Regions from separate parts of the Rhizobium sp. 05N49 genome, predicted to be linked through region 4. Evidence: predicted binding sites of a transcription regulator. Region 4 holds the regulator's gene; each other region holds the start of a gene.
What was found. The regulator LexA, encoded in region 4, represses DNA repair genes until DNA is damaged. The targets are predictions, from matches to a motif close to TGTTCNNNNTGTGTTCNG.

Region 1: AC1DF8_RS05600 (YifB family Mg chelatase-like AAA ATPase) is a predicted target of LexA. The motif match lies at 3,109-3,126, and genes of this name have one in related genera.
Region 2: AC1DF8_RS32610 (PA0069 family radical SAM protein) is a predicted target of LexA. The motif match lies at 3,542-3,559, and genes of this name have one in related genera.
Region 3: AC1DF8_RS05465 (2'-5' RNA ligase family protein) is a predicted target of LexA. The motif match lies at 3,295-3,312, and genes of this name have one in related genera.

What each region holds. Positions count from the first base shown of each region.
Region 1 covers NZ_JBFTME010000002.1:278,310-283,254, forward strand. The annotation lists gene rsmI (16S rRNA (cytidine(1402)-2'-O)-methyltransferase) at 4-918, shown strand; gene AC1DF8_RS05585 (YraN family protein) at 911-1,279, shown strand; gene AC1DF8_RS05590 (cupin domain-containing protein) at 1,435-1,938, shown strand; gene gshB (glutathione synthase) at 2,035-2,982, shown strand; gene AC1DF8_RS05600 (YifB family Mg chelatase-like AAA ATPase) at 3,188-4,720, shown strand.
Region 2 covers NZ_JBFTME010000027.1:56,732-61,676, forward strand. The annotation lists gene AC1DF8_RS32590 (F0F1 ATP synthase subunit C) at 1-5, shown strand, start outside; gene AC1DF8_RS32595 (F0F1 ATP synthase subunit B) at 84-704, shown strand; gene AC1DF8_RS32600 (F0F1 ATP synthase subunit B) at 708-1,199, shown strand; gene AC1DF8_RS32605 (ribonuclease HII) at 1,342-2,034, opposite strand; gene AC1DF8_RS32610 (PA0069 family radical SAM protein) at 2,316-3,473, opposite strand; gene AC1DF8_RS32615 (glycosyltransferase family 2 protein) at 3,613-4,131, shown strand; gene AC1DF8_RS32620 (hypothetical protein) at 4,314-4,628, shown strand; gene moaB (molybdenum cofactor biosynthesis protein B) at 4,652-4,945, opposite strand, start outside.
Region 3 covers NZ_JBFTME010000002.1:252,915-257,859, forward strand. The annotation lists gene phnX (phosphonoacetaldehyde hydrolase) at 1-252, opposite strand, end outside; gene AC1DF8_RS05455 (TIGR03364 family FAD-dependent oxidoreductase) at 249-1,379, opposite strand; gene AC1DF8_RS05460 (succinylglutamate desuccinylase/aspartoacylase family protein) at 1,482-2,543, opposite strand; gene AC1DF8_RS05465 (2'-5' RNA ligase family protein) at 2,614-3,084, opposite strand; gene AC1DF8_RS05470 (ParA family protein) at 3,396-4,115, opposite strand; gene guaA (glutamine-hydrolyzing GMP synthase) at 4,490-4,945, opposite strand, start outside.
Region 4 covers NZ_JBFTME010000006.1:366,341-371,285, forward strand. The annotation lists gene kdsA (3-deoxy-8-phosphooctulonate synthase) at 1-766, opposite strand, end outside; gene AC1DF8_RS15400 (VOC family protein) at 763-1,650, opposite strand; gene lexA (transcriptional repressor LexA) at 1,846-2,571, shown strand; gene AC1DF8_RS15410 (ComEC/Rec2 family competence protein) at 2,552-4,945, opposite strand, start outside.

The DNA.
Region 1 (4,945 bases), on a different contig from region 4:
GACATGACGGAAGAGGTGAGAGCGGAAACCGGCGCCCGGCGCGGCTTTCGCCTGCATAATATTGCGGTGCCGGCACGCCCGCTCGAACCGGCCCTCTATCTCGTTGCCACGCCGATCGGCAATCTGGGCGACATTACGCTGCGGGCACTGGAAACGCTTGCCGGTGCCGACGTCCTGGCCTGCGAGGACACACGCGTTACCCGCGTCCTGCTTGATCGCTACGGCATCCAGAACCGGCCTTTCGCTTATCATGAACATAATGCCGATGAGGCAGGGCCGAGGCTCCTGCAGGCGCTCGAGGCGGGCAAGTCGGTGGCGCTTGTTTCCGATGCCGGCACGCCGCTTGTATCTGATCCCGGTTATCGTCTTGCGCAGCAGGCGATCGAGGCAGGTTACCGCGTTATCCCCATTCCCGGCGCTTCGGCGCCGCTTGCTGCCCTCGTCGGTTCAGGCCTGCCAAACGACGCCTTTCTCTTTGCGGGCTTCCTGCCGACTAAGGACAAGGCTCGCCGAGACCGTCTCGCGGAATTCGCAAACGCACCGGCAACACTGATCTTTTTTGAATCGCCCCACCGCATCGGTGCGACGCTGCTTGCCGCAGCCGATGTGCTTGGCGGTGGGCGCCAGGCGTCTGTATGCCGCGAACTGACGAAGACCTACGAGGAGTTCCGCCGCGGTACGCTTTCCGATCTTGCGGTCCACTATGAAGAGCATGACAATGTGAAGGGCGAGATCGTGCTGGTGATCGGCCCGCCGAAAGAGCAGCCCGCCACCGAAGCCGATGTCGACGCGATTCTCACCGATCTCGCGAAATCCCTACCAACGGCCAAGGCCGCGACCGAGGCTGCCCGCTTGACCGGCCTGCCACGCAAGGTGCTCTACCAGAAGCTTCTCGATATGAAGGCGGCAAATGGCTGACGGCGAAGCGACGCTCCGCAGGAGAAAGGCGCTGCGCCGGGGTTCGGCCGCGGAATATATTGCCGCCGTTTTCCTGATGCTGAAAGGCTATCGCATCCTTGCCATGCGCTACAAAACGAAGCTCGGCGAGATCGACATCATTGCCCGAAAGAGGGACCTGGCCGTCTTCGTCGAGGTCAAGGCGCGCGCCGACGAAACAGGTGCGATAGATGCCGTCTCCTACACATCACAAAATCGGATCCGGGCTGCAAGCGATCTCTGGCTTGCCCGTCAGCGCGATTATGCGCGGCTATCGCAGCGCTACGATATCGTTGCGATAGTGCCCGGGAAACTGCCTCGTCATTTCCCGGATGCCTTCTGATCTCTCGCCGAGTTTGTTCTGGCGGCAGTGACGGTATCCGCAAGTCGTCGGCGGCGAACAAGCTTTCATTAAAATTTTAGCGCCTGCTTGAACGGCCCTTTACGACTCTTTTGTTATCCACGGCTGAGCTAGGGGTAGCAAATTGGGGGTTATGCATGGCCTGGAAGATGATGCTTGCGACCGCCGTCGCCATGGCGGCGCGGTCCGTGCCTTATGCGGCGTTGAAACCATCAGGGAAAACATTCATCGCGCACGCAAGCGATGGCTTGGTTCTGAAACCGACGCCGATCAATCCGGACTGGATCATCAGCGGAAACCCGCAGGCACGCACGGCAGAACATTCCCGCGGCCATGACGAGGCGTCGCTGACGGCGATCTGGGATTGCACATCGGGTGAATTCCGCTGGCGTTTCGGCTGGGACGAAACGGTCATGATCCTCGAAGGCGAGGTGCATGTCACCACCGAAGACGGAACGGAACGCACGCTGAAGACCGGTGACGTCGCCTTCTTTGCCGGCGGCACCTGGGCCAACTGGAGGGTCGATAACTACGTCCGCAAGGTCGCCTTCCTGCGCAAGCCCTTCCCGAAGCCGCTTGCCATCGCCTACCGCCTGCGCAACCTGTTGCGCAACAGCGGTGGCTCCGGTATCGCAGCCTGAAAATTGCGCATCCCGAAACGCCCGAAGCCATTGATTGCCGTTGCGTTTGATACCTGACCGACCTACATCTGGGCGGCATCAGCTCAAGGGACGGAAATGGCCAAGATCAAGAACGTAGCGGTCCAGATGGACCATGTCTCCGGCATCAACATCGCGGGCGATTCCACCTTCGCCATGAGCATCGAGGCGCAGGCGCGTGGCTACAAGCTCTTTCATTACACGCCTGATCGCCTGAGCTTCCGCGACGGCAAGCTTTATGCCTCCGTCGAGCCGATGGTCTTGCGCGACGTCAAGGGTGACCATTATGAGCTTGGTGCGCCCGAACGCGTCGACCTCTCGACCATGGATGTCGTCCTGCTGCGCCAGGATCCGCCTTTCGACATGGCCTACATCACCTCGACGCATCTTTTGGAGCGCATCCATCCGAAGACGCTTGTCGTCAATGATCCGGCCTGGGTGCGTAACTCGCCCGAAAAAATCTTCGTCACGGAATTTTCCGACCTCATGCCGAAGACGCTGATTACCAAGGATCCCGCGGAGATCCGCCGCTTCCGCGACGAGTTGGGCGATATCATCCTGAAGCCGCTCTACGGCAATGGCGGCGCAGGCGTCTTCCACTCCACCAAGGATGACCGCAACCTGTCCTCGCTGCTCGAAATGTTCGGCCAGCTCTTCCGCGAGCCCTTCATCGCCCAGCAGTACCTGCCCGACGTGCGTAAGGGCGACAAGCGCATCATCCTCGTCGACGGTGAATTTGCCGGCGCCATCAATCGTGTTCCCGCCGAGCATGACAGCCGCTCCAACATGCATGTCGGCGGCCGTGCTGAGCCAACCGAACTGACGGCGCGCGAAAAGGAAATCTGCGATCGCATCGGCCCGGCCCTGCGCGAACGCGGCTTCCTGCTCGTCGGCATCGATGTCATCGGCGATTACATGACCGAAATCAACGTGACCTCGCCAACTGGCATCCGCGAAGTAAAGAAGTTCGGCGGCGCCGATATCGCAAGCCTTTTGTGGGATGCTATCGAGGGCAAGCGCGGCTAAAGCAAAGCCAGGAATACTTCCGGACTACCAAAAGTGTTCTTGTCGTTCCGCCTTTGATCGCCTCCGTTCCAAGATTGCAACCCGCTGCAATTTGATTGCAGCGGATAGCTGAATTCGTTCGCTTATCGTTCTTGTTTTATTCCGGCTTCCATGCCAGATTGTGACCGCCTTCATAGGTTGGGTATCGGGGTCACGGGGCAGGGGCATGGTCGCGCGCGTCAGTACGGTTGCATTTCAGGGCATTGAAGGTGTTCCGGTCGAGGTCCAGGTCATGGTCGCTCCCGGCAAGATGGGGATCCAGATCGTCGGGCTTCCTGACAAGGCGGTCGCGGAAAGCCGCGAGCGGGTACAGGCAGCCCTGCACGCCTCCGGCCTGGCGTTGCCGTCCAAGCGCGTGACGGTCAACCTTGCGCCTGCCGACCTTCCCAAGGAGGGCAGCCATTTCGATCTTCCCATCGCACTTGGACTAATGGCTGCACTCGGCGCAATTCCCGCGGATGCCTTGTCCGATTACGTCGTCGTCGGCGAACTCAATCTCGACGGTACGATCGCCGCAATCGCCGGCGCTCTGCCGGCTGCTATCGGCGCCAACGCGACGGGCAAAGGGCTGATCTGCCCTGCCGAAAGCGGAGCGGAAGCCGCCTGGGCCGGTTCGGACGTCGATATCCTGGCGCCGCGCAGCCTGATAGCACTCGCCAATCATTTCCGCGGCACGCAGATCCTGTCGCGACCGGAACCATCCATTCGTCCGAATGCCGCCAATCTGCCCGATCTCGCCGAGATCAAGGGCCAGGAAAGCGCCAAGCTGGCCCTGGAAGTGGCGGCTGCCGGCGGCCATAACCTCATCATGGTCGGGCCGCCCGGTTCCGGCAAGTCGATGCTGGCGTCCAGGCTGCCGTCCATCCTGCCGCCGCTCTCGGCGGCCGAATTGCTGGAAGTCTCGATGATCCACTCCATCGCCGGTCAGCTCTCCGGTGGCAAGCTCTCCGACCGGCGGCCATTTCGCACGCCGCATCATTCGGCGACGATGGCGGCCCTCATTGGCGGCGGCCTGCGCGCCCGGCCGGGCGAAGCCTCGCTTGCCCATCACGGCGTGCTTTTCCTCGATGAATTCCCGGAATTTGCACCACAGGTGCTTGATGCCCTGCGTCAGCCGCTGGAAAGCGGCGAATGCGTCATCGCGCGGGCCAATCATCGGGTCTCCTATCCCGCGCGGATCCAGCTCGTCGCGGCCATGAATCCGTGCCGCTGCGGCATGGCAGGTGAACCCGGCCATACCTGCGCCCGCGGGCCGCGCTGCATGACGGATTATCAGGCCCGTATTTCCGGCCCGCTGATGGACCGTATCGATATCCGCATCGACGTGCCGGCGGTCTCCGCCGCCGATCTTATCCGGCCGACGGCAGCCGAAGCGAGCGCCGATGTTGCCCGGCGCGTGGCCCGCGCCCGTGACATCCAGCGCGAACGGTATGCTTCTGCAGGCGCCAGAGGTATTTCGACCAATGCCGGCTGCTCTACTTCGATGATCGAGAAATTTGCTGAGCCGGATGCGGCCGGATTGCAGCTGTTGCGCGATGCCGCGGACAAGATGAAGTTCTCGGCGCGGGGTTATCATCGCGTCCTGAAGGTCGCCCGCACGCTCGCAGATCTCGACGGCAAGGATACTGTTGGACGTATCCATCTCGCAGAGGCGATCTCCTATCGCGTCGCGGGCGAAAGGCTGACTGCCGCTGCATAAAATGACCGCTGGGTGAGAGACAAGATCCTGCTGTGGATCAAGGCAGGGCCAGGGCTCTATCTCGCCATTGCCGGTGCGACCTGTTTTACGGTGGACATATCCGCACGATGTGATGGGAACAGGAGAGATGTGGCAGGCCAAAACCGTAGCAGCGAACGACGCAATTCAGGATGTTGACGAGGTTAAACGGAGTGCCGAGGCAGTTGGCATCGCCTGAAAGAATAG
Region 2 (4,945 bases), on a different contig from region 4:
TCTAATATCGGTGGATTGATGGATCACGGCCTGCGAACAGCGAGCCGTGATCCTTTGCATTTGCAGTACACCTGGAGGTGAGCATGTACTTTGTGACCCCGGCCTACGCTGAAGAGGCACCGGCGGGAACCGCGACGGATGCGCATGCCGCTCCGGCTGCCGGCGAGGTTCATACCGAGACCGGCGTCGCCGAAGGCGAGCACGCGCGTGGGCCTTTCCCGCCTTTCGATTCGTCGACCTATGCATCCCAGCTTCTGTGGCTGGTGATCACGTTTGTCATTTTCTACCTGCTCATGCAAAAGGTCATCGCACCGCGCATCGGCGCCATCATCGAGCAGCGTCACAACCGCATTTCGCAGGATGTCGAGGAGGCTGGCCGCCTGAAGGCTGAAGCCGACGCCGCCGTCGCGACCTATGAAGGTGAACTTGCCGCTGCCCGCACCAAGGCGAATTCGATCGGCACTGCCGCTCGTGATGCCGCCAAGGTCAAGGCCGAGGAAGACCGCCGCGCCGTTGAGGCAAGCCTGACCGAAAAGCTGAAGGCTGCCGAGGCCCGCATTGCCGATGTGAAGGCAAAGGCTTTCGCCGATGTCGGCGCCATCGCCGAGGAAACCGCGTCTGCTGTGGTCGAACAGCTTATCGGCGGCTCCGCTGCCAGGACTGACGTTGCCGCTGCCGTCGCAGCAGCCGAGAAGGAGGCTTGATCGATGGAATTTGCTCTTGATGCAACTTTCTTCGCCCTCGTCGGCCTCGTTATCTTCCTGGCCCTGATGGTTTACCTGAAGGTTCCGGGCATGATGGCAAAGTCGCTGGACGACCGTGCCGATCAGATCCGCAACGAGCTGGCAGAAGCCAAGCGTCTGCGCGAGGAAGCCCAGCACCTGCTCGCCGAATATCAGCGCAAGCGCAAGGAAGCTGAAGCCGAAGCTGCCCACATCGTGGCGGCTGCCGAGCGCGAAGCCGAAATGCTGACCGCTGAAGCCAAGAAGAAGACGGAAGAATTCGTCGCCAACCGCACGGCTCTTTCCGAGCAGAAGATCAAGCAGGCTGAAGTCGATGCGATGAAGGCCGTTCGCTCTGCCGCAGTCGATCTCGCCATCGCAGCCGCCGAAGCCGTTATCGGCAAACAGGCCGATGGCAAGGTTCAGTCCGAACTCTTCGGTCAGGCCGTCGGCGAAGTGAAGACCCGCCTGAACTGAGCCGCAGCTCGATAGAATTGGAAAAGCCCCGCTTCGGCGGGGCTTTTTGTTTTATCTGTGTCGGTTGTCTGGCGTGATGCGCATGCCGGCGATGGCGGTCTCGAACTACCGAGCGGTACTGAGATGCGAGTCACGACCGCGGCTACTCGCCGAGCATCTCGCCGTTCGCTTCAATCTCTACGCCATCCTTGCGCAGCGGCCGGAAGGTCATCCGGTGCAGCGAGCACGGCCCATGCTTCTCGATACCGGAGCGATGCTGCGCGGTGCCATATCCCGCATGGGCGGCAAAACCATATTCGGGAAACACAAGATGCGCGCGCGCCATCATCCGGTCGCGCGTCACCTTCGCCACGATGGACGCGGCGGCGATCGAAACGGATCGGGCGTCGCCCTTCACCACAGCCTGCCCGGGGCAGTCGAGCCCGACAGGCACATCCAGCCCATCCGTCAGCACGTAGCTTGCCGGTACGGAAAGGCCGCAGATCGCGCGGCGCATCGCGTCGAGGCTTGCCTTGCGGATATCGGTTTCGTCGATGCGGGTGGAGCTGGAAGAGGCGATGGAAACCGTGGCTGTCGCAAGAATTTGGACGAACAGCTCCTCGCGCTTCTGCGCCGAAAGCTGTTTGGAATCGTTGAGACCTTCAGGAATGCGCTTGGGATCGAGGATCACGGCTGCAGCAACGACAGGGCCCGCCAGTGGCCCACGTCCGGCCTCATCGGCGCCCGCGACGGGCCAGTGGCCGGCCTTGCGAGCCTTCAGCTCCAGCCGGAAATCCGGCACGAGGGGGACCTCTTCAAAGAGCAGAGGAGAATCGGGTGACGTGCGACGTTTCATGCGGTTGAACCTCGCACGCCAACCCGATTTCCTGCAAGCCCCCGGATCAGGGCGGCGACGGCCGGGGGCAGTCCGGCAGATGGTGCGGTCAGGGCCATCCGCAGGAATTGCGCAAGACAGAAGACGCAGGGCAGGTCTTCTTCACGTCTTACGCAAGCTCATCAGCAATTCCAGCAAAAGTGCGTAGCGGTTTTACGTCCGGAATTGCGTAAACAAACAAAGCAATTCCAGCAAAAGTGCATCGCGGTTTTGCGTTTTCGGAATTGCACGAAAATATCCAGTCACAGCAACGAAAGCTGTACGCCGCTTCCATTCGGCGGCACGAAGAGATCGTCGCGCAAGGCAAGGCTTCGACGGGTCAATTCCAGCCGCTTCGCAGCCATCTCGAAGCGTCGGGCGATCTGCCACGCGTAGGGTCCGGCGCCTTTCATGCGCTTGCCGAACTCCGCGTCATAATCCTTGCCGCCACGCATCGAACGCACCAGCGACATGACATGACGGTAGCGGTCAGGATAGTTCTGCAGCAGCCAGTCGCGGAACAGGGGGCTTACTTCCAATGGCAGCCGCAGCAATACATAACTCGCTTCTTCCGCTCCTGCCGTTTTGGCGGCATCGAGAATGCGTTCCAGCTCATGATCGTTGAGCGCGGGGATGATTGGCGCGGCCATCACGGACGTACGCACACCGGCCTCGGAAAGCCCGCGGATCGCCTCCAGCCTGCGCGTCGGCGTCGAGGCCCGGGGCTCCATGAGGCGCGCAAGCTTGCGGTCGAGCGTCGTGACCGAAATGCCGACGCGCACGATGTTCTTCGCCGCCATTTCCGTGAGGATATCGAGATCGCGCAGGATCATCGCCGACTTGGTGACGATCGCGACGGGATGGTTCGCCTTGTTCAACACTTCGAGGATCTGCCGCATGATGCGCCATTCCTTCTCGATCGGCTGGTAGGGATCGGTGTTGGTGCCGATCGCGATGACGCGCACCTTGTAGCCGGGTTTGGCAAGCTCGCGCTCCAGGAGCTTCGGTGCGTCCGGCTTGGCGAAGAGCTTGCTCTCGAAATCCAGCCCTGCCGACAGGCCCATATAGGCATGGGTCGGCCGGGCAAAGCAGTAGATGCAGCCATGCTCGCAGCCTCGATAGGGATTGATCGACCTGTCAAAGGAAAGATCGGGAGACTCGTTGCGGGTAATCGCCGTGCGTGGCTTCTCGATCTGGACATCCGTCTTGAAGGGGGGCAGTTCCTCGAGCGTCTGCCAGCCATCATCGAAGGCCTCGCGCTGTGTCGGCTCGAAGCGGCCGGTGGGGTTCAGCCCCGCACCGCGGCCGCGCCGCCGGTCGACTTCGACGCGCAGCCCCGAGGCCGCGATCATCGCGTCGGCAATATCTGCCTTATTGGCAGGCGCAAATGCGGTCTGCCCTGCAAGGGACTGAGGTCTCATCGGATTCTCCAGCGGCGAAAAACGTTCGATTTCGCTCGTTTTGATGATTATATTCCTATCGGCAAAATGAGAACAATGCAAGAACAAAATGAGGAAAGTCGCGCTGGCAAAATTTTGTGCGGCGCTCTATAAACAGGCAATGTTGACTGTCGTTCTTGAATGCCAGGATCAGGAACCTGAGCTGGCCCAGACCCTATCGGTATTGGTGGCGGGCGCCGTGGAGGGCCTCGTCAGTGACGTGGTCGTGCTCGATCACGGCTCCCGCGATGGCACGTCGCGGGTGGCGGACGCTGCCGGCTGCCGGTTCCATTCGCAGTGGGATATCAAAGACATCATCCGATCGGCCCGTGGCGAATGGCTGCTTTTTGTCGAGCCGGGCGCAAGACCTCAGGCGGGCTGGATCGACGAAGTTTCGGAATATGTCGCCTTGAACAAGGTCCCTGCGCGCTTTACTGCCTCGCGCGGCTATCGACGTCCCTTCTTCCAGCGCGTCGGTCGTTCAAGGCCGCCGCTCGAACTCGGCCTGCTCATGCCGAAGAAGCTCGCCATTTCAGCGGCAAAGAGCGGCATGCGCTTGACCGAATTCGTCAAGGCACAGAAGCCGCGTCAGCTTTCCAGCGAATTGATTCCCTCCTGGGTCGCCCGTGCCGCGCGGTAGCTACGACATTTCCGCGACATTGCGCAAAAATGGCGCCCAATCGAATTTTGCGCTATAATTAGAGTATGGCGCCGCCGAAGCGCCTCGCTTCGTAACGGATGGCCATGAGATGCCGGTGAGCGGCAGAGCAGGTCAACGAAAATCTCCTCTTCTGCCGGGCTTCCGGCGAAAGGAGGTGCGTCATGCTACGCAATATGGTCCACGGCCTGCTGGCCGCCATACTGACGGCATCGCTGATCGCGCATCCGCATCCGGCAGCATCGCAGATGATGCACAGTTGCGCAGGCCGATCCGAGATCGTCAAATTTCTGGACAGCAACTTTGGTGAAAAGCTCACCGCAGTCGGGTTGATCAATCAGAACGCCATTCTCGAGGTCTATGCCGCCGAAAGCGGTACCTGGACGCTCCTCGTCACGGATGTTCATGGCATAAGCTGCGTGCTGTTGTCAGGCGACAGCTGGGAAACGATGCCCGCCCTGCCGGGTCTGGCAACATAGAGGACATCGCTGTCGCAGCCGGTCTATTTCGTCACGCCGCGCTTCAGATGTTCGTCGAGCCGGGGCATGATCTCCACGAAATTGCAGGGCATCTGCCGGTAGTCGAGCTGCGCCTTCAATATACCGTCCCAGGCATCTTTGCAGGCGCCGGGCGAGCCCGGCAGCACAAAGATGAAGGTGGCGTTGGCAACACCTGCCGTAGCGCGCGACTGGATCGTCGACGTTCCGATCTTGTCGTAGGAAATCCGGTGGAACACGGCCGAAAATCCATCCATCCGCTTTTCGAAGAGCGGTTCCAGCGCATCGGGCGTCACGTC
Region 3 (4,945 bases), on a different contig from region 4:
AACACGGTCGATGGCCGCCTCGTCCGGAAGCGTGCCTTGTGCCGCCTGCCAGCGGGCGGCGACATGCGGCTCGGCCAGCATCGCGGCGATATGCGCGCGCTTCGGGAGCCCCATCGGCTTGCGCGCGTCGGCGATCGTCACCTCGACGCCGAACTTGCCGAAGGTTTCCACAAAGGCGCCCATCGGCGCGAAGGATCCGAAATCGATGACCGTGCCGGCCCAGTCGAAGACCACTGCCTTGAATTGTGTCATGCTGCGCTCCCGTAGAGATCCTCGATGGTTTCCTCGCCGATGCCGAAGGCGGTCGAAGCACCGCAGCCTGCGGTTACCACGACAATGCGCAGCGCATCGGAAGGCTTGTCGGTAAACCGCCAGCGGTCTGGAGCGGAGGCATAGGTACCGATCCAGCGCTCGGTAATGAAGCGACCCGGCAGGTTGAGCACGGCATCCATTTCGTCGAGGGTCAGTCGGTCGACCCGCTCCAGTCCAAAGGGATCGGGCGTTTCGGAGTAATGGTGGCTGTCGCCGACGATCAGCGATCCGTCTTCCGACTGCGTGACGATCAGGTGGACGCCGTTTTCCCGCTCTGGCTTGAATTCGCGGTCAAGCCGCGCCTTCAGGGCCGTCGCTTCAGGCAATTCGGCATAGCCGAGATAACGTCCAAGCCCGAGATCGGACATGACGGCAGTGCTCAGCGAAACCCGCTGGGCCGGCACGACACGCATCATCTGCAGCTTGCAGCGTGTGACGTTATAGGCAGCGATGCGATCGGGAAACAGGCTCTTGAAATCGTCGCCTGGGCAAACAACCACGGTCTCCGCCTCGATCAGACCGGTTGACGTCTCCATCCGCGGCGGTTCGACGGCATTCACTGCTGTGGAGCGGCGGAACTCGATGCCATATTTGACTTCGAGATAGCGGGCGAGTAGCGGAATGGCTGTACGGGATTCGACCCGAAGTTCATGCGGACTATAGAGTGTGAAGCGCCCGGCTTCCGGTCGCAGCGCCGGCACAAGCCGGCGTGCTTCGTCCAGCGTCAGCCTTTCGCAGCCTTCACCCATTTCCGTGCGCAGGAAGGCGTCGATGACGGCTTCGGATTCGTCGAGCCTTGCAGCAAGGAGCAGCCCGCGCTGCAGGACGTCAATGCCGGCGTCATCGACGATCTCGGCCCAGACATCGCGGGCCCTGCGTGCCTTGTTCCAGCAGTCGCCTGCCTGCTGGCCGGTCACCGTCACAAAGCCGAAATTGCGCACCGAGGCGCCATTTGCCTGGGCGTCGCGGTCAACAACGACGACCCGTTTGCCGCGCTTTGCCGCCGCCAGCGCATGCGCCAGCCCGACAATTCCCGCGCCGACGATCGCAATGTCGTAATGCGGCATGAAAGCTCCTTCGCAACATGTCTGCAACGGCTTGGCGGATTTTCTTGAAGCCTGTGTGACAGTTGCGCGAGCTTTACATTCGCGTGTTGAAAAGAACGCCGGTCAGTCTTCCAGCGTACCGGCCTTTCGCGTCGCCCTGCTTGGCTTGTCGGCGGCGATCTTCATCAGGTCGCCGCGCCGGCGCACAAGGCGATCAGATGTCCGTGTGAGAAACAGCCCATCCTGTGGCGCCCGGATATCGATATCCCCTTCGGCAAAGCCGGGCCGGGTGACGATCGTCGCCAGAAGCTCTCCTTCCGAGACATGTTCGCCGATATTGCGGTGGAAGAGCACGGTACCACCCTGCGGCGCACGCACGATCTCCACATTGTCGAGCGGCACGGCAGGTCCGGCGAAGGTCTTGTCTCCGGAAGGTTTGCCGTTGACGACACCGCGCCCGATGAGGAAGCGCAGCAGCCCCTCGGCGTCTTTCTCGGCCATATCGGGATAGACGTCACGGCGGCCGCGCAGTTCCACAGTCACCGAAAGTTTGCCGGGAAGCTTGGCCTTGCGCTCGCCCGGCACCTCATACTTCCACGCAAAACCGACCGCCTCTTCGAAGGCGGAACTCTCGCCATCTGAAAGCAGCACCGCTTCCATGTGGAGCGCATTGGCAAGGTCAGCAGCCTCCGGCCAGAAGGCTTCGTCGATATAGGCATATTGCAGCGATTCATCATCGCAATGCAGGTCGAGCACCAGATCGGCCCCGAGCGCCATATGTATCAGCTCTCGTTTCAACCGATCTATAGCCGGGTAATTATCGGATCCGTCAAGTAGCTCTGCCCGATCACGGATCGAGATCAGCGGAAAATCGCGATTGAAATTGGTTCGTGACCCCAGATCGAAGCGACCCTGCAATTCACCAAAATGCGATTGTGCCGCTCCAACAGGGTTTGCCTGCGGCACGAGCGTAATGTCGCCCGCGATCCGCCCCTCGCTTTCAGCCTGGCGCAGCTTACCGCAGAGAAAATGCACGAGCGCCGTGCCCGGCAGTTCGTTGGCGTGCAAGGCAGCCTGGATATAGACCTTGGGTGCCGCAGGATCCTTTCCATGGAAGCACATGACTGGCAAACGCCATTCGATACCTGGTGTATCGCCGGGGAGGATGATCTCTGAAACGTCCACTGTCTTGCTCCGCATGTGCATATTGAGTGGGGAGTTTTACAAGAATCCCCACCCGCGGTGCAAGCGCAGCTCAGCCGATCAGGGGCCATCGGTTGACGACGCGATGCTCGCTCTTCCCATAGATGCTATGGATCAGCAGGAATTCCTGTACCATCCAGCGCACGGGTCGGTCGAGCTTTTCGGGCAGAACGGTCTTGCGATCATAGAGCATCGTCATGTGTGGCGTCAGATGTCCGCCGACATTATAGGGCAGTCCGGCCTCGTAGAGACCTTCCTGGATTTGGTTGCGAAGATCCAGCAGGCCTTCGTTTTCTTGCCTGCCGCAGATGACGAAGGCTTGCGGTCGGCCCGGATGCGTGAAGCTCATGGCTTCGTCGAGAACAATTTCGAACGGTTGGACGCGCACTGTCGCGGCGACTTGTTCAGCGCTGAACACGATATCATCCGGCAGCCGACGGTAGGCGCCGATGCCGTTCAGCGTGACATGAAGCAGTGCGTTGGGCCGCGAGGGCACGGTCAGAGAATGTCTATTGCGATACACTTGCGCGATGTCCAGCGYCTCGGATGCCGCTTCGATAGTTGGACGAAGTGCGAAGAAAATCCTGTCGTGAAATTCCCCGACGAGATTGGATTTCTTCCGGGGGCCAGCGCTATTCGGATCGAGTGGAAAATGAGGCATTTGAACTACGGACAACATCGCCCGCCTCCTTGTTTTTACGAGGAGGAGCATACTGGGATCGGCGTTCTGGTCAAGAACAAAACATGAACAGACATTACTGCGAGGATACTCAAAACAGAAACGGCCACCTTTGCGGCAGCCGTCTGCTGGGATCAATCACGCCTAGGCATGGATTAGGCAGCGTTCTTGACGACCTCGGCCACCTTCCTGGCGGACTTGGCGCGGGCTGCCTTCGGCGGTGCGAGACGAAGGACATCGTCTGCCAGCATACGGGCATTGTCTTGCGCCTTGTCGAGATTACTGACGCGAGCAGGATCCATCGTATAGAGGCTGCCACCGGAAACGAACATGTCGCGGTAGGCGGCGCGCTCGATCAGTGCCGTGTCGATGACATTGACCTGCTGCTTTGCGAGTAGGCCCTTGACCGCCAGCAGCGCGCGAGTGGTGATGATCGAACTGATGCGCGTCAGCACGACCGAATGCGGGATGCGGATATCATGCTGGGCTGCAAGCTGCTTCATGATCTCGAGCACCTGCGCACCGCCGACGGCATCCATTGCGCATCCCTGGACCGGAACCAGCACGTGGTCGGAAAAGCCGATGGCTTTCGCCATAGCCGGGCTCAGACCGGCCGGCAGATCGACGATGATGTAGCCGCCACGCTTTTTCAGATCCTTGACCTGCTGTTCGATCGTATTTTCGCTGACACCGGGGACGACAGCGAATTCCGCTGCGTCACCAGTCAGGCGATGCCAGCGTGTGGCCCATTGCTGGGGATCGGCATCCAGAACGGAAACGCGATGGCCACGGCGAGCCAGTTCTGTGGCGAGAACGAGAGCGACCGTCGTTTTGCCGGCGCCTCCTTTCGTATTCGCAAAAGTAAGTATTGGCATCGATACCTCGGGTTGATGAGTTGGCGGCATCATCCCTGGGAGAGGTGCGTCTCGGATTTTAGGAACAGCAGCTTTCACAGCGATGATACGAAAGGGTCAAACAGCAACCTTGCGTGGCGCTGTCTCAACATGCTGTCCGAGGTTGATTTTTTGGGGGGGCAATCAATGAGGGGCGGGCCTCAGGATAGCCACGCCTGAGATGATTAGCACGCAGCCCTATAAAACCGGCAGCGGTTTTTCATGAGTAGAATTGAATACTCTAGCTCTGGCAGGATCTAGATGCTGAAACACCCACTGTTCAGCTGTTTTGCCTATCATTCAGGCTCCTATGGAGCAGAGGCAAAACGGGAACCCGTGTCGGGTTCCCGAGATCTTCATTCCCACTCGATCGTGCCAGGCGGCTTGCTGGTCACGTCGTAGACGACACGGTTGATGCCGCGGACTTCGTTGATGATACGGGTGGCTGCGCGGCCGAGGAATTCCATGTCGTAGTGGTAGAAATCCGCCGTCATGCCGTCGACCGAGGTGACGGCGCGCAGCGCGCAGACGAATTCATAGGTGCGGCCGTCGCCCATGACCCCAACGGTCTGGACGGGCAGCAGCACGGCGAAAGCCTGCCAGATCGCGTCATAGAGGCCGGCCTTGCGGATCTCGTCGAGATAGATCGCATCGGCTTCGCGCAGGATGTCGAGCTTCTCGCGGGTAATGCCGCCGGGGCAGCGGATAGCGAGGCCCGGACCGGGGAAGGGGTGTCGCCCGATAAAGCTGTCGGGCAGGCCGAGTTCCTTGCCGAGGGCGCGAACCTCGTCCTTGAAGAGTTCGCGCAGCGG
Region 4 (4,945 bases):
CGTCGCAGGGGGCGTTATCAGGATCCTGATGGGTCTCGATAAAGACACCGGCAACGCCGACTGCCACGGCTGCACGGGCCAGCGTCTCCACGAACTGCCGCTCACCTCCGGAGGTTTCCCCCTGCCCGCCAGGCTGCTGGACTGAATGCGTGGCGTCGAAAATGACGGGGGCGCCCGTTGCCGCCATGATCGGCAGTGAACGCATGTCGGAGACCAGCGTATTGTAACCGAAGGACGCACCGCGCTCGCAGAGCAGAATGTTCGGATTGCCGCTCTGGTTCAGCTTGCCGAGCACGTTCTTCATGTCCCAAGGCGCCAGGAACTGGCCCTTCTTGACGTTGATGACGCGGCCGGTCTTGGCAGCCGCGACCAGGAGATCCGTCTGGCGAGACAGAAAGGCTGGTATCTGCAGGATATCGACGACCTTACCCACTTCGGCGCATTGTTCTTCGTTGTGGATGTCGGTCAGAACCGGAATGCCGAGTTCTTTCTTGAGATCGGCGAAAACTTCCAGCCCCTTTTCAAGGCCGACACCGCGTTTGCTCGACAAGGAAGACCGGTTCGCCTTATCGAAGGAGGTCTTGTAGACGAGCCCGATGCCAAGCTTGGCGCAGAGTTCCTTCAATGTGCCGGCAACCATGAACGCATGATCGCGGCTTTCCATTTCGCAAGCGCCAGCAATCAGCGACAGGCGTGAAGCATTGGAGAAGGTGACCTTACCGGCGCCTTCGCCGACCGTCACCACGGAGTTGGTAGTAGAGCTCATGATGTTTCCTCAAAGGCGAAGAGTACGCCCTGGCCGGGCGCAGGCTTCACCAGAATACGGTTACCCTTGCGTGTATAGGTCACCCCGTTAGCAGCCAAATGCGCTTCTGTCACGGCCAGATCGCCGACAGCAAAGCGGATCGCCCGACCGCGCAGACCACGATCGGTATCCGACGTGGCAAGATCGAAATAAGCCTCCAGCCCTTCCGGGGTCATCAGGCTGATCTTTGCGTTTCCGGTGGGCACGTCCAGCCCGAAACTCGTGAGCTCAGTAGATGCGCCTTTTGCCACGGAGCGAACGAACTCACCGAAGGCTGTCGGCTCGGGGGCCGCGAGCGCGATCTCGGCAATGCCTGTGACACCATTGGCATGGGTCTCAAGCGCGGTCCGGTTGGCAGGAAGCGGATTGACGCGTTCGACTGCGAAGAGAAAGAAATCCGGTGCCCGCAGGTCGCCAGCGAAGGCGAGCCGGAAGCCGGCAATATTCTCCGTGCCATCCGGCATTTTAACAGGGCGCTCGAACTGCAGCACAGAACCGGCACTCATACTGTCCTTCACGAATCGAGCATGTTCGTGCTTTGCATCTGCCGTCGCAAAGGCAATCGCGGACAGTCCTTCGCTGCCGCAGCGGAAGCGAAAAGCCTGATTGCGGGCGGTGAACACATTGCCATCGTGTGCTGTCTCCTCGCTCTCTTCGACGCTCGCGACACCCAGGGGCTCCAGATAGGATTTGTCGGCAAAGAAAACGCAGGCATTTTCGGTCCCAAAAGGATGACGGGCATCCGGCGCCACAGTGAAACCAAGCTTGCCCAGTCTTTCGCGGGCAAGGTCGATATCGGTAACCGGCAAAACGAGATGATCGATTGCAAGCGTATCTTGGCTCATTAGGTCCCCTCCAACAGTCACAAGGAGATGTGCTTCAGCAGGTGTTGCGAGACAAGGCCGGGAAGGCCCGGGCGCGAGAAAAATAAAATTCTCACCAGAATGGACAGAAGTTTTACGAAAATTTAGCTACTTGCGGAACACATATGGAACATATAGTGTCCGTTCTGGATTTGTTTCAAGACTGGGGTGCACGCCATGCTTACGCGCAAACAACAGGAACTCCTTCTTTTCATTCACGAAAGGATGAAGGAGTCGGGCGTTCCTCCGTCTTTCGACGAGATGAAGGATGCGCTGGATCTGGCCTCGAAATCCGGTATTCACCGGCTGATCACGGCGCTTGAGGAGCGCGGCTTCATTCGCCGGCTTCCGAACCGGGCACGCGCGCTCGAAGTCATCAAACTGCCGGAGGCCTACAGCCCCAGCCTGCAGCCACGTCGCGGCTTTTCACCGAGCGTCATCGAAGGCAGCCTCGGCAAGCCGCAGCCCGTTGCAGCGCCGGCTCCGGCAAAGCCAGCGCCCGCTGCCGATAACGGCAACTCGGTCTCCGTCCCGGTCATGGGCCGCATCGCTGCCGGTGTGCCAATCTCGGCAATCCAGAACAATACGCATGACATCACCGTTCCTGCCGATATGCTCGGCTCCGGCGAACATTATGCGCTCGAAGTTCGCGGCGACTCGATGATCGAAGCCGGCATCTTCGATGGCGACACCGTCATCATCCGAAATGGCAGCACCGCCAACCCGGGTGATATCGTCGTTGCCCTCGTCGACGACGAGGAAGCAACACTCAAGCGCTTCCGGCGCAAGGGTGCATCGATTGCGCTCGAGGCTGCAAACCCTGCCTATGAGACCCGAATTTTCCCACCGGATCGAGTGAAGGTTCAGGGAAAGCTCGTCGGCCTCATTCGCCGCTATCACTGACCGGTGACTGGCTTGCGTCTGCGAATGTATCGCTGCGCCAGTCATAGGCGCGGTGGCGCATCCAGGGGCGTTGCAATGGGCCGAATGCGGTTGCGACATCGATTCCACTATCTGTGAAGCGAAGCTCGACAGAACCTGACTTGCGCAGCGTCTCGGCGGTAAAGAGCAGCGCGCCGGAACGGCAACGGTCGAAGCGCAATCGGACAGGAGTTACGACAATATCGGCCGTATCGCAGGCCGGCCCCAGATAGGCAGCGTTTTCGATGACAGTCAGTTTCTTTCCATTGCCCAGCAAGGCGGTACACCAGGCGCGCTTTTGGCAAGAGAATCGTGACGTTGGGCTGATGGCGAGTGCCTGCCTCATTGTCTCTCTGGCTTCATTCTGTTGATCGGTTGACAGCTGCAATCTTTTGCCATCGGACACGGTGGGTGTGTTGGTGGCTTGAAGCATAACCGGCTTCTGATGCTCTTCGATGGCAAGTGCCCTCTGCCATTGTTCGAAAATGAAGGCTGGCGGCTTTTCACGGTTTGAAGCCATTGCCTCTCCGTCGATTAGAGCGACCAGGCTGCCGTCTTCCGAGATGGTGACGTCGGGCATCGCTTCTGATGGAAGCAACACAACAGCGAACGTTGAAACAGTGATTATTACGGTTCCGATATGCCGCAACCGGGTTCTGAGCAAGGTCAGCAACAGGAAGCCGAAGACGGCTGCCGGAAAGTACCAGCCGGGTAAGCGGGCAACATCTATATTGCCGCCCCACCCCGCCACCGCCTTTGCAATGGCGATCACCAGGTCGAGCCCGAACCCTGCCACCGGCCATAGCCAGCCATCCAGACCAAAAGGCATCAGCAGCATCGCCAGCATGCCGGCCGGCATGACGATGAATGAAATAACCGGCATGGCCGCGAGATTTGCCGGCAGGCCATAAGCAGTCAGCCGGTGGAAATGTTCGATCGAAAACAGCGCCGTCGAGAACCCACCGATGAGAGACGTCAGGAAAATGCCGCCGAAGAAGCCGCCGACCATGAAGAAAGGTTTCATGATCGGAAGTTTGGCAAAGGCATTTTCCCGCATCGGCCGCCCTTTCCAGAGGTCGTATCCGGCGACCAGGGCAAGTGTTGCGGCGAAAGACATCTGGAAGCTCGGTCCGAGCACTTCCGATGGTGAGACCGCGAGGATCACGAGAGCCGACAGCGCCACGTTTCTGAGGCTGATCGACGGCCGATCGAAGAAGACGGCAACCAGCATGATCGCCATCATGATGAAGGCGCGTTCGGCTGAAACGGCAAAACCCGAGATCAGATAGTAAGCCGTCACCGCAGCGAGTGCACCGGCAGCCGCGATCTTCTTGGTCGGCCACGCCTGCGCAATACCGGGGAACAGGCTGAGAATCACGCGCAGCCCGACAAAGAAGATACCGGCGGAGAGTGCCATATTGAGGCCGGAGATCGCCACGATGTGGGCAAGGCCGGACTGCCGCAGTGCCTCCGTCGTTTCATCCGAGATCGCTCGTCTCTCATCGGTGACAAGTGAAGCGGCAAAGGCCCCGGTGTCGCCCGGCAGAGTGGAGCGGATCCGATCGCCGATGCCGCTTCGCAGGCGGTAGAACCACTCCAGTGCGGCCTCGCCGACAGAGCTCGCTTGTTCCGGCTGTTCTGTAACCTTCTTCGGTGCTCCATAGAAGAAGCCGTTAGCACCGATGCCGTCAAAATAGGCGCTGAAGGCAAAATCGTTGAGGTGAGGAAGCGCGGGTCCTGCCGGAGGCGTCAGACGGGCCCTGCCCTCTATGATATCGCCGAGTTCAAAGGGCCGGGCGGCGCCGCGTACGAGCACAGAGATGCGCTCGGGAGGACGCTTGATTTCGGGGGCATCAGTGCCGGCGACGTCAAGGATATAACGCCAGCGCCCTTCACCATCGCCTTCTCGCCGTTCGACCCGGCCAGTCAGCGTTGTCGTCACGGCTGAATCGAGGATCAGCGTCCTTGCCCGCCATGTTTCGATCTGTGCCGAGAGCATTCCGCCGGCAAAGAGAAGCAGGGCAAGCAGTATTGCCCGCAGTCTCGTCCGGGCGTGGCCGCAGAACACAACGGCACTGAGGAGAACGAGCAGGCAAAGGCCGAGCGAGACCGCCGGAACGTTCGAGGCTGCCAGAAACCAGGTTGCAGCACCCGCACCAAGGAAGACCGGCGAGAAGAGAACGAGGCGACCGTGGCCGGCTTCTTCGGCCGCCATACGCACGGACGACCCGGCGTATTGTTTTGCAACGGTTGCCAATTGCCATCGAAACGGGATCGCAAGCTGCGTCCGAGCCGATAGAGGCACAACGGCGCGCGGCACGACACCAGCAAAATCCATATTTTCATCAATGGATTG